Regions from separate parts of the Leifsonia sp. AK011 genome, predicted to be linked through region 2. Evidence: riboswitches for the same ligand, from Rfam matches in the RefSeq annotation. Region 2 holds a riboswitch; the other holds the start of a gene.
What was found. A riboswitch is a leader RNA that binds a small molecule or an ion and turns the genes downstream of it on or off. The one in region 2 is predicted to bind thiamine pyrophosphate.

Region 1 (6,006 bases), 580 kb from region 2:
GGTGCGGGCCGCACTCCCCCACTCTTCGCCCGGCGAAGTACTCGGACAGGTGCTGACCGACCGCATCCTGCGCGCCCCAGCGACGGACGTCGCGAACAGCCGCGCTGCACCGACCTACCTCTACGAATTCGCGTGGCGAAGCCCAGTCCGCGACCTTCGGGCCGCCCACGCGGTGGAGATGGCCTTCACGTTCGACGGAGTCGACTCTGCTGACGCTCTTGCCCTCTCCGGGCCGGGTGCACCGCAGCAGCTCGCCACCGAGATGCACGACGGTTGGGTACGGTTCATCACAACGGGTGATCCGGGTTGGCCTGCGTTCGACAGCGTGAGACTCACCCGCGTGTACGACACCGAGTCGCGAACGCTCCCGCAGCGTCGCGCAGGAGTGGTTGACGCGCTTCTCACTGGAGTCTGACCGCTAGGGCACCGCTCACGTCAGACGCGATGCTTGTCTGCCAACCTCGCGCGGCGACGGAGAACGGCGAGGAGCACTGCTCCCGCCAGTACGAGCAGTGCCGCGGCGGGCGCCATCGGCGCGACTTCCTGGCCGGTGGCGGCAAGCGCCGGCGCGCTGTCGCCACCACAGCCGCCGGTTGGTGGCGTGCCCTGGATCTCACCCCACGCCCTACCGCTCACGGCCTGCCCGTCGATCGTTCCGGTGTAGGAGAACAGTCCCTCGTACACCGCGCGCCCGAGTACGTCGATCTCCTGGAACGGGTGGTCGACCGCGCTGAAGACAACGTCCACGGCGGGTCTGCCCTCGCCCGCCGCGAGCGTGACGTGATCAGCGAGCGTGTAGACGTAGCAGCTCTGGGGAGAGGTCCACTCGCTCCCCGGGACCGCCTCGACCTCGATCGCAGATTGCGACCAGTTTGCGGTCGGGACGAGGGTGCCGTTCACGTTCTGCGTGGAGCCCTCGCCAGCGAGCATGGCGTAGTAGAGGTCTCCGACGTCGGCCTGGCTCGTCTTCGCGACCAGGAGGCCCTGCCCCGTCTCGGGCATCATCATGGAGAACTCGGTCCACTGGTACCCGTTGCGCACAATGTAGTTGGCGGTCTCGTTGTAGGTCTCGGTGAGGTTATCGAACCACAGCGTCCCAGAGGTGCCACCGACGGATAACCCGCCTCGAGTGATCGACCACTCGTCCACGTGCAGAACGGGCATCGAGTAGTACTGCGACCCCTGCCCTGTCATCGGGTCGTTAGTGGCCGCGAGGTAGGCGCCGATGTCGCCGCCGTAATCGTTCGTGATGGGGCCGCGCTGATCATCCGTCGGGATGCCACCAACTGGCGTGCCATCGAACATCCAGAGCGGAAAGAAATCGTTCGGCCCGTAGCCCCATTGGACGATTCCGGTGGGATCCGTCACCAGTGCCTCAAACGTTGTGGGCTCGGTCACGCCGCTGCCCGCGTACCCCGTCGTGAGGGCAGCGGTGAGCAGGTAGCTTGTCCCGACCGCGCCGGGCGCACCGGTGATGGCTGTCATGGAGATCCACTCCACCTCGCTGCCGGTGGTTCCGAGCACATCGATACTCCACGGCTCGTAGTCGATGGATATGTCGGCAGTGGCCGTGGTGGGTGGCAGGTCCGGCAGCGCGAGACCGTCGACGCCGCCGATGATCGGGCCGGCGTTCTCGCCGAGTCGGTTGAAGATGAATCCGGCCTCCTCAACCGTGATTGGTATCGGGAGGCTCGGGTCGAGCCACGACAGCGGATTGCCCTGCGACATCATCGCGACTGAGTTCGTGCTGCCGTCGCTGCCGACGAGCTCGCCGAAGAATTCGAAGGACTGCGAGTCGTACTGAGGCAGACCGGTGGACAGATAGGCGCGAAAGCCCGTGCAGTCCACGCCCTGCGCGAGTGGGATCGCCGAGTACTGTGCGATGTCACCGAAGTCGGTCGCCGGGATGCCCGGATCAACGCTGCTCGAGACGCACGCGGGCGGAACCGCCAAGGCGGAAGCCTCGCGGCCGTGAGCGGCGGTCGCAGTACCGTCACCGCCGACGGCCGCGACGACCACTGTGCCGAACAGGACTGTGGACACAGCGGCGCGCAAGAGCATGGGAGCATGCTATCGGGCATGGACTCATCGGCTCCATCGCGACCACGCGAAGACATATCGGGTTGCTCAGTTCGCTGACAGGATGAGGCGAATATCGCCCTCGGGGGCCCATCCGACGATGTGCTGTCGCTTCTGCAACTGCGCGGCCCGCGAGAGTTGTGGGCGTCTGTCCGGTCGAGGATGCCGGCTCCGGTAGTGTCGATGCCAGTGACACGGGGTGCCCATCGGGCTGAGATCACACCCGTCGAACCTGATCTAGTTCGTACTAGCGAAGGGATGTCGCACATGTTGCGCACGCCATTAACCCTGCTCACCGCAAGCTCAACTGCCCTCGGGGAGGTGAGAGCGGCTGGGCCCCTTGTGCAGTGCCTCACCAATGTCGTGACGGTCAACTTTGTCGCCAACACACTCCTCGCGCTCGGTGCTTCCCCCGCGATGGTCGACATCCCCGGGGAGGCCGGGCCCATGGTCGGCGCTGCATCCGCCGTGCTCATCAACCTGGGCACGCCAGCGGCCGGGCAGCGCGACGCCATGATCGAGGCTGCTGAGGCGTGCGCCCAGCTGGGGCGCCCGTGGGTGCTCGACCCTGTCGCCGTCGGCGCCCTGCCGGTGCGCACCGAACTCGCAGACGCTCTTCTCGCCTTGCGCCCCACGGTGATCAGGGGCAACGCGTCGGAGATTCGCGCCCTCGCCGGCGCTAGCGCTGGCGGGCGCGGTGTCGACTCCTCCGACGGTGTCGACGAGTCCCTCGAGGATGCCCGTTCGCTTGCTCTCTCAACAGGCGGCGTCGTTGCGGTCTCCGGGCCCGTCGACCTCGTGACCGACGGGCACGCCGTGGTGAGAATCGCGAACGGAAGCCCGCTGCTGACTCGCGTCACGGGAGGGGGGTGCGCGCTCGGAGGTGTCGTCGCTGCGTTCGTCGGCTCCCACGACGACACCCTCGAGGCCGTCGTTTCCGCGTGCACGGCGTACGCGGTTGCCGCCGAGCACGCGGCGGCCGCAGCTCACGGGCCCGGCAGTTTCTCGGTCGCGTTTCTCGACGCCCTCGCGAACCTGTCCGGCAACGACGTGCTCACGTCGGGCAACCTCTCGTGAACCTCTCCCTCTACCTTGTGACCGACACGGATGCCGCGGCGCGAGCCGGACGTACCGTGCTCGAAACGGTTGCCCTCGCCGTTGACGGAGGGGTCACCGCGGTGCAGGTGCGCGACAAACGCGCGGATGCCCGGAGCCTGCTCGCCCTCGTCACCGCCGTGGGCCGCACCGTACCCCCAGGGGTGAGCGTCATCGTCAATGATCGGGTTGATGTGTACTTGGCCGCGAAGCGCGAGAGTTCCCAGGTTGCGGGAGTACACCTCGGGCAGAGCGACCTTCCGGCAGAGCGCGTGCGGGAAATCGTGGGCCCGCACGCCGTGATCGGGGTGACCGCGTCATCCGATGAGCAGATTCGTGCGGCCGCGGTATCGCGTGGCCGCGTTGACTACGTGGGCCTCGGCGTCGTGCGCGAGACGTCGACCAAGACCGACGCGCCACCCGCCCTCGGCGTCGACGGCATCGTGAGGCGAGCCTCGCGCTGCCCCCTGCCCGCCGTGGCCATTGGCGGAATCGTCCTCGACGATGTGGCCGCACTGCGCGCAGGAGGGCTCGCTGGAGTCGCCGTGGCGTCAGCGATCGGTGGCGCGCGCGACCCGGAAGCGGCCGCGCGGGACTTCGCACGGGCGTGGGGTGCGGCATGATTCCCCGCGTGCTGAGCATCGCGGGCACCGATCCGACCGGGGGTGCTGGCATCCACGCCGATCTCAAGAGCATCGCCGCGAACGGCGGCTATGGCATGGCCGTGGTCACCGCGCTCGTCGCACAGAACACGCGAGGAGTGCGAAGCATCCACGTGCCACCTGTGGATTTTCTTGCCGAGCAGTTGCGAACTGTGAGCGACGACGTCGAGATCGACGCCGTGAAGATCGGGATGCTCTTCGACGAGAACATCATCGCAACGGTTCGCGCGTGGCTTGCCCGCACTGCGCCGCCCGTTGTCGTGCTCGACCCTGTGATGGTGGCCACGAGTGGTGACAGGCTCCTCTCGTCACGCGCCGAGGACGCCGTGAGGTACCTCCTCACCGACGTCGACCTCGTCACTCCCAACCGACGCGAACTCGCCGTGCTCGTGGGCACCCGCGACGCCTCGACCTGGGATGAAGCCCTGGAGCAGGCGCAGGTACTGGCCAGCGAGTACGGAGTCTCCGTTCTGGCCAAGGGGGGTCACTTCGAGACCCCGATCACCATGGATGCCTACATCGATGGCGCAACGGGCACAGTGACCGAGTTCAGCGCGACTCGGGTAGCCACGAAGAACACCCACGGCACGGGATGTTCGCTCTCCTCCGCCGTCGCAACTCTCCGTGTGCGACACGGAGCATGGGAGCCCGCGATCGACGAGGCGAAGACCTGGCTCACCGACAGCCTGAGCGCAGCCGACGACCTCCAGGTCGGGCAGGGCAATGGACCGATCTCCCATTTCGCGGCACTGTGGCGGCAGTCCGCTCCTCCGCTCCCTGCGAGCCGCGTGGCCGAGGAATGGTGGACGGATATCGCCCCGATCCGGGAGTCGACAGACGCCCTGCCCTTTGTTCGTGGCCTGGTGGACGGCAGCCTCGAGCGAGGTGACTTCACCTGGTACCTCCAACAGGACGCCCTCTACCTGCGGGATTACTCGCGAGCTCTCGCCCACGCGAGCGCTCTCGCCCCCACCCGCGAGGAGCAGGCCTTCTGGGCGACGAGCGCCCATAGTGCGATCGCCGCGGAGCTCGATCTGCACACCCACTGGCTCGACACCGATGAGCTGTTCGTCGCGGAACCCAGCGCGACCACGACCGCCTACGTCGATCACCTGCTCGCACTCGCCGCGCGCGGAGACTACGGCGAACTCATCGCTGGTCTACTCCCCTGCTTCTGGATGTACGTCGACATCGGCGAACGGATGCTCAGCCACGCGGCATCCGAGAACCCCTACCGTCAGTGGCTCACCACCTATGCCGACCCCGCGTTCCGTGATGCCACGACCCGCGCCATCGAGTACGTGACCTCTCACGCTGGGCATGCGCTTCCCGAGCACAGGCGACGGATGCAACGGGCCTTTCGCACATCGGCACGCCACGAGCACGACTTCTTCACGGCGCCTTCCGGGCGAAACACGGACTCGGACGCACGGGACGCTGTCGCGTGGGACCCTCATGGAGCCGCTTGACGACCCCCCAATCTGGTCGTGCAGAGCAGGGTTGCGGAGATCATGCGAGAGCCTGCCCGGCAACGAGGGCAAGCACCGTTGTGGTCATGCTCCTTCGTGAGGTGTGGGGCCGGCGGATTGCGGCGCTCCGCGAAGCGCCACGATGTCGAGACGGGAAATCCGGTTGTTGTCTACGTGGACGACGTGGGCGAACGTGCCCCCGGAGATTCTCCTCCCACCTATCGAGCGAACAACCTGGTCGACGTGCACTGCTAGGACGGACTCGGAAAGATGGGCAATGGGGCCAACCGTATCGGTCGTTCGAGTGCGGACCCATTGTTCTCGCCAGTACTCGGTGACTGCGGCTCTACCGTGGAGACGCCGGCCGTCACCTTCGGGCCAATCGACGTCGTCGGTGATCAGCGACATGAGGCGGTGAAGATCCTGAGCGTTGTAGGCGTCGTACGCGCTCCGGAGTTGTTGGGCGTCCACGTCTGATTCACCGACGCCCGGACAGAGCTTGGATCTGCTCCACTATCAAGTCAGGACGGGTGATGAACGGATGGTGACCGGTGGGAAGTTCGACAGATCGCGTTGCCCTTCCCGCATGGAGCCGCTGGAGCTCGACTGACGTGCTGCGGTCCCGACTGCAGATGATGTAGGTCGAATCCACATCTTCCCATCCGGCAACGCTGGTCGGAGTCGTGAACGCGCTGGCGGCC
Region 2 (6,006 bases):
CAGTAGAACCCCAGCGGGGTCACCCGAGCTGGGGCGCGATCTCGCGGGCGAGGTAGTCGAGCTGGTCGTGGTCCGCGAAGTCCAGCACCTGGAAGTAGATGCGCGAGACGCCGAGCTCCTGCAGTGCGCCCAGCACATCGACAACCTCGGAGGCGGTGCCCGCGAAGCCGGAGGAGCGCAGCGCCTCGAGAGGCTGGCCCGTGGCATCCGCCCGGCGGGTGAGGTCCGCGGCAGAGCCACCCACGGCTGTAGTGCCGGCGATCGAGAACACGAGTTCGCCCGGGTCACGGCCGATCGCCTCGCATGCCGCCCGCACGCGTGCGATACGTTCGGCAGTCAGCTCCAGCTCGGCTCGCCACGAGTTGAACTCGTCCGCGAAGCGAGCAGCGAGCGCCGGCGTCTTCGAGGCACCGGCGCCACCGATGATGATGGGCACGTGGGCCTGTGCCGGCTTCGGCAGCGCGGGGGAGTCGACGAGCTGGTAGTGGCTGCCGTCGTAGCTGAATCGCTCCCCGATGGGCGTGTTCCAGAGCCCGGTGATGATCTCGAGCTGCTCCTCGAACGGCCCGAAGCGCTTCTCCGGGAAGGGGATCCCGTACTGCCGGTGCTCGGCCTCGAACCATCCGGTCCCGAGCCCAAAGTCGATACGTCCACCCGACATCGCGTCAACCTGCGCGACCTGGATGGCGAGAATCCCCGGCAGGCGGAAGGTGGCGGATGACACGAGCGTCCCCAACCGGATCGTGCTGGTCTCGCGCGCCAGCCCGGCCAGCGTCACCCACGAGTCGGTCGGCCCGGGTAGCCCGTTCGACTGCGAACTCATCGTCGAGTAGTGATCGGACCGGAAGTAGGCGTTGAACCCGAGCCGTTCGGCGGCGAGGGCGAGTCCGAGCTGGTCGTCGTAGGTGGCGCCGTACTGCGGTTCGGTGAAGATGCGGAAGTCCATGATTCGAGCCTATGCTTGTCGGCGTACACGGGAGTCCGGTGAGCCGGGCTGAGAGGAAGCTTCTCCAAGCTTCGACCGTCGAACCTGATCTGGATCATGCCAGCGCAGGGAGGCCCTCTTGAAACCCGTGCCGTTTCGAATCCGAAAGGCACATCACTATGTCCGCATCATCCAACCGTTTCACCTGGCGGGTCGTCGATATCGTCGTCGCGAGCGCGATCGGCGTCGCAGCCGGTCTCGTCTTCTGGGTCTGGAACCAGTTCTACCAGCCCGCAACCGCGCCGCTCGAGGCCGCGCTCCCGGGCATGCAGGCCCTGCTCTACGGTGTGTGGCTCTTCGCCGGCGTGCTCGGTGGACTGATCATCCGCAAACCGGGTGCCGCCATCTACGTCGAGATCATCGCGGCAACCGTTTCCGCTCTGCTCGGTGCGCAGTGGGCGTTCCTCACGCTCGAGGCGGGCCTCGTGCAGGGTCTCGGCGCCGAGTTGGTGTTCCTCGCCTTCCGCTACGTCAACTGGAGCTGGTTCGTCGCGCTCCTCGCGGGTGCCCTCTCCGGTCTCGCGATGGCCCTCAACGATCTCGTGCTCTGGTACCCCGGTGCCGACACGGCTTTCGGTGTCACCTACGCGATCTCTGCCGTGCTCTCCGGCGCGGTGATCGCCGGGCTGGGCTCGTGGCTCCTCGCTCGCGGACTCGCGCGCACGGGCGCGCTGGACCGTTTCGCGTCGGGGCGCGAGAACACCGTTCGCGTGTGACCTCCCTCGTTGGTGCCGCCGCTCCCGTCTCCGTCGTCGCGCGGGGATGGGGGTGGCGACACGCCACGAGGCTCGCCTGGGCCCTCTCCGACGTGACCTTCACGGTGGAGCCAGGGGAGCGGGTGCTGCTTCTCGGCGCCTCGGGCTCCGGCAAGTCGACCCTGCTCCACGCCCTGGCGGGCGTTCTCGGGGGCGACGATGAGGGGGAGTCGGCCGGCGAGCTGCTCGTCGGCGGGGCCGACCCCCGGGCCGCCCGCGGCCGTGTGGGCCTCGTGCTGCAGGATCCCGATTCGCAGGTCATGCTCGCGCGCGTGGGCGATGATGTCGCGTTCGGTTGCGAGAACCTCGGGGTCCCGCGGGATGAGACGTGGCGACGAGTTGCGGGGTCGCTGGAGGCCGTCGGGCTCGACCTGCCACTCGACCACCCCACGAGCGAACTCTCCGGTGGACAGAAGCAGCGCCTCGCTCTCGCGGGGGTGCTCGCGATGCGGCCGGGGCTGCTGCTCTTCGATGAGCCGACCGCGAATCTCGATCCGGACGGCGTCGAACAGGTACGCGACTCGGTGGCTCGGGTCGCCGCCAGCACCGGGTCGACCCTCATCGTCGTGGAGCACAGGGTCTCGGTCTGGCGCGATCTGGTGGATCGGATCATCGTGCTGGGAGCGAGGGGCAGCGTGCTGGCCGACGGGAGCCCGGATGCCGTGCTCGGTGAGCGCGGTGCCGAGCTCGCGGCATCCGGGATCTGGGTGCCGGGGCATCCGCCCGCCGCTCCGACGCGCACCCTCGGCGCCACCACCGCAGTCATCGAGGCCCGCGACCTCTCCGTCGCCCGCGCGCCCCAGCGCGTGGTCGCCAGCAGCATCGACCTCTCCGTGAGTTCAGGGCGCGTGCTCGCCATCACGGGACCCAACGGCGCGGGAAAGTCGACACTCGGCCTCACCCTCGGAGGGCTCATCCCGGCGGCCGCGGGCACCGTGGATGCCACCCCTCTCGCCACTGGCACCGAAACGAACCCCTTCCGCTGGAAATCCCGCGATCTCCTCACGCGCGTCGGCACCGTCTTCCAGGACCCGGAACACCAGTTCCTCGCGCGAACGGTGAAGGACGAACTCCTCGTCGGGCCTCGCGTGCTCGGCCGGAGCGAGGCGGAACTCGAGGAGGTCTGCGCAGAACTCGCGTCCCGGCTTCGGCTCGATCGCCTGCTCGGTGCCAATCCGTTCACGCTTTCGGGCGGCGAGAAACGTCGGCTGTCGGTTGCGACGGCACTGGCCACCCGGCCGCGCGTGCTCATCCTCGACGAGCCCACCTTCGGCCAGGACAGTCGCACGTGGGAGGAGCTCGTCGCGCTTCTCGCTGAGCTCGCGGACGCCGGCAGCGCAGTCGTCACCATCACGCATGACACCGAGCTCGTCGAGGCCCTCGCCGACTCGGAGTTCCGGATGCCGGGTGCCGCATGACCATGCTCACTCCCGTGCGTGGCACTCAGGCCGTCTACCGCATCAACCCGGTCGCGAAGCTTGCCGCGAGCGCGATCATCAGCATCGCGCTCGTGCTCTCCATCGACTGGGTCTCGGCGACGGTCGCCCTGGGGGCCGAGGCGATCCTCCTCCCGTTCGCGGGCCTCACGTTCGCCCAGTTCTTCCGCCGCACCGCGGCGGTCTGGATCGCTGCGGTACTCGGCGGTGTCACGATCCTCCTCTACGGGCGTCCCTCAGGTGAGACCTACTTCCAGTTCCTGCTCATCCACATCAGTGATGGCTCGATCGAGCTTGCGATCGCCACCATCCTTCGCGTCCTGGCGATCGCGCTGCCGGCCGTGGTGCTCTTCGCGACCGTCGACCCGACGGATCTCGCCGACGGATTCGCGCAACGCCTCCGGCTGCCTGCCCGCTTCGTGCTGGGCGCACTCGCTGGGTTGCGCCTCGTGAGCCTTTTCGCTGACGACTGGCGGAGCCTGGAGCTGTCCCGCCGGGCCCGCGGTGTCGCCGACGGTGGTCGTGTCCGGCGGTTCTTCAGTCAGGCCTTCGCACTGCTCGTGCTGGCGATCCGACGGGGCAGCAAACTCGCGACGGCAATGGAGGCCCGGGCGTTCGGCGCGCCCGGGGAGCGGAGCTGGGCTCGGGAGTCGCGGGTGGGCGCAGCGGATGCGGTGCTCGTGCTGTTCGCGGTCGGTATTGCGGTGGCATCCGTTACCGTGTCTGTCGTGACGGGCCACTGGAACTTCATCGGCGGCCAGTGATGGATGTCACCCTCATCGACGGTCGCTCCGGCTCCGGCAAGTCCGACCTGGCAACCCTCCTCGCCAGCAGGATCAACGGTGCCCAACTCGTGCGCCTCGACGACATCTACCCCGGATGGGACGGCCTCGATGCCGCGAGCGTCGCGGTGCCGGGCATCCTCGACACCTTGTCGTGGCGGTCGTGGGACTGGACGAGCGATCGACCGGGCGCGATGCACTATCTCCGGCCGGACGCCCCGATCATCATCGAGGGCGTCGGGGCGCTGAGCCGTGCGAGCCGTTCCCGGGCGAGCACGGCGCTCTGGCTCGAAGCGGATGACGCGACCCGGCGTGAGCGCGCGCTCGCGCGCGACGGCGATACCTTCGCACCGCACTGGGAGCGCTGGGCGGCCCAGGAGGAACGTTTCATTGCCAGGGAGTCGCCGCGCGACCTCGCCGACGTCGTGGTGCGAACGGCGACCTAGCTGGTCTTCGTCCAGACCTGCGTGGTGCGCTCCCCGCGGGGGTGAATGGTGAGGCGGTCGCCGTCGCACGTGAGCTCAAGGCCGACGGAGTCGTCGAAGCTGAGGCTCGGCATGGGCCACGGCGAGCCATCCTCGATGGGCGCGCCGCCGGTCTCGGCGGTGGTCGCGATGCTGAGTTCGCTCTCATCCCAGTCACGGGGAATGGCAACCTCGCCGCTGATGTAGGCCGCACCGGTTGTCGTGCCGGTCTGCTTCTTGGTGACCGTGATGATGTAGTCGGTCGTGACGGTGACCACTGCGGTCATCGTGAGGTCCGAGGTGATGACGACGTGGCCCTTCTCGTCCCAGTCGAGTTGCTGGGTGCCATCGAGGGTGATGTCGCCACCGATTCCCTCGGCGTCGAGCTGGGACTTGATCTTGCCCGCCATGTCCTCGACATCCATCTGCCACGTGTGGCCGAGTGCGCAGGCGGCGAGTCCCGACAGGGGTGCATCTCCGCCGCCCGCCTCGAGAAGCGAGCAGCCGCTCACACCGACGACGAGCGCCAGTGAGCCCGCGATAACACCTGCAGTCCTGCGAAACATGAGACCTCCTCCAGACAGGGTAGCTCGCCTGACTGGTCCCGATTGGCGTTGCGATGAACCCGAATGTGACGTCACAGCGCTAACCCCAACCTAGCTCGTGCAACTGATTGTCATCTATCCCGTAGAAGTGGGCGATCTCATGCACGAGTGTCACGTGGATCTGGTCCTTGAGATCGTCGAGATCCTCCGCGATCGACAGCAGAGGCTCACGGTACAGGATGATCCGGTCCGGGAGTTCCCCGAAGCCGTAAGTGCCGCGCTCGGTGAGCGCAATGCCGTCGTAGAGGCCGAGGAGGTCGAGCGAGCCGTCCTCGGGCCGGTCCTCGGTGACGAAGATCACGTTGTCGAGCCCGTCGACCATGTCATCGGGCAGCAGATCCAACTCGTCGATCACCAGACGCTCGAAATCCTCTGCGGAGATATCATCCATGTGTCTCAGGCTCCCATCGCGTCGAGGAGGCTGCCCTGCAGGTAACCGAGCCAGTAGTAGACGTCCTGCATGACCTCATCGCCGGTTCCGGCGTCATCGTCCTCCACGATGCCGAGGCGCGAGGCAATGACGAGTCGCAGGTCGTTGGTCGCACGCAACCACAGTTCCGCACCCTCCCGATTGAGACTGACTTCGCCCTCGCCGAGGCTCTCCACAAGTCCGCGCGCTGACGCGATCTTGCGCGCGACCATGGAGGCCTCGGTGAGACGTCGGTACTCGGATGCCGCCTCCGCATCGTCCCGGTAGGCGTCGGGCAGCAACCGCGCCAGTGCCGGATCGCGTGGGGGAGTCGATGAGCCTCCGATGCCGACCTCCGCGAGGCTGGCATCCTCGGGATCATCGGAGCCCACCTCTGCGAGGAGAGCGATCTCCTGTTCGATGAGCTCGCGCAGGATGTCGACCTCCTGAGCCGCGAACGACGCCGTGAAGCTGTCGCCCCGTCTCTCGAACGGGATCACGAGAACGCCTTCGACACTGTGGCCCACAGGCCGAAGTCGTGCATCGCCTCGACGTGCCGCTCCATCTCCT

Region 1: linked by a shared signal. The riboswitch ahead of thiM (hydroxyethylthiazole kinase) and the one ahead of HDC94_RS14640 (ECF transporter S component) in region 2 are both predicted to bind thiamine pyrophosphate.

Annotation. Positions count from the first base shown of each region.
Region 1 is NZ_JACCCH010000001.1:1,761,140-1,767,145, reverse strand. Features, by position in the region: gene HDC94_RS08630 (carboxylesterase/lipase family protein) at 1-415, shown strand, start outside; gene HDC94_RS08625 (hypothetical protein) at 436-2,061, opposite strand; TPP riboswitch at 2,265-2,355, shown strand; gene thiM (hydroxyethylthiazole kinase) at 2,347-3,156, shown strand; gene thiE (thiamine phosphate synthase) at 3,153-3,797, shown strand; gene HDC94_RS08610 (bifunctional hydroxymethylpyrimidine kinase/phosphomethylpyrimidine kinase) at 3,794-5,305, shown strand; gene HDC94_RS14955 (nuclear transport factor 2 family protein) at 5,390-5,776, opposite strand; gene HDC94_RS08600 (alpha/beta hydrolase) at 5,784-6,006, opposite strand, start outside.
Region 2 is NZ_JACCCH010000001.1:2,341,426-2,347,431, reverse strand. Features, by position in the region: gene HDC94_RS11455 (LLM class F420-dependent oxidoreductase) at 20-946, opposite strand; TPP riboswitch at 973-1,074, shown strand; gene HDC94_RS14640 (ECF transporter S component) at 1,105-1,701, shown strand; gene HDC94_RS11445 (ATP-binding cassette domain-containing protein) at 1,698-3,158, shown strand; gene HDC94_RS11440 (energy-coupling factor transporter transmembrane protein EcfT) at 3,155-3,940, shown strand; gene HDC94_RS11435 (ATP-binding protein) at 3,940-4,404, shown strand; gene HDC94_RS11430 (hypothetical protein) at 4,401-4,988, opposite strand; gene HDC94_RS11425 (metallopeptidase family protein) at 5,068-5,418, opposite strand; gene HDC94_RS11420 (DUF2017 domain-containing protein) at 5,424-5,936, opposite strand; gene clpS (ATP-dependent Clp protease adapter ClpS) at 5,933-6,006, opposite strand, start outside.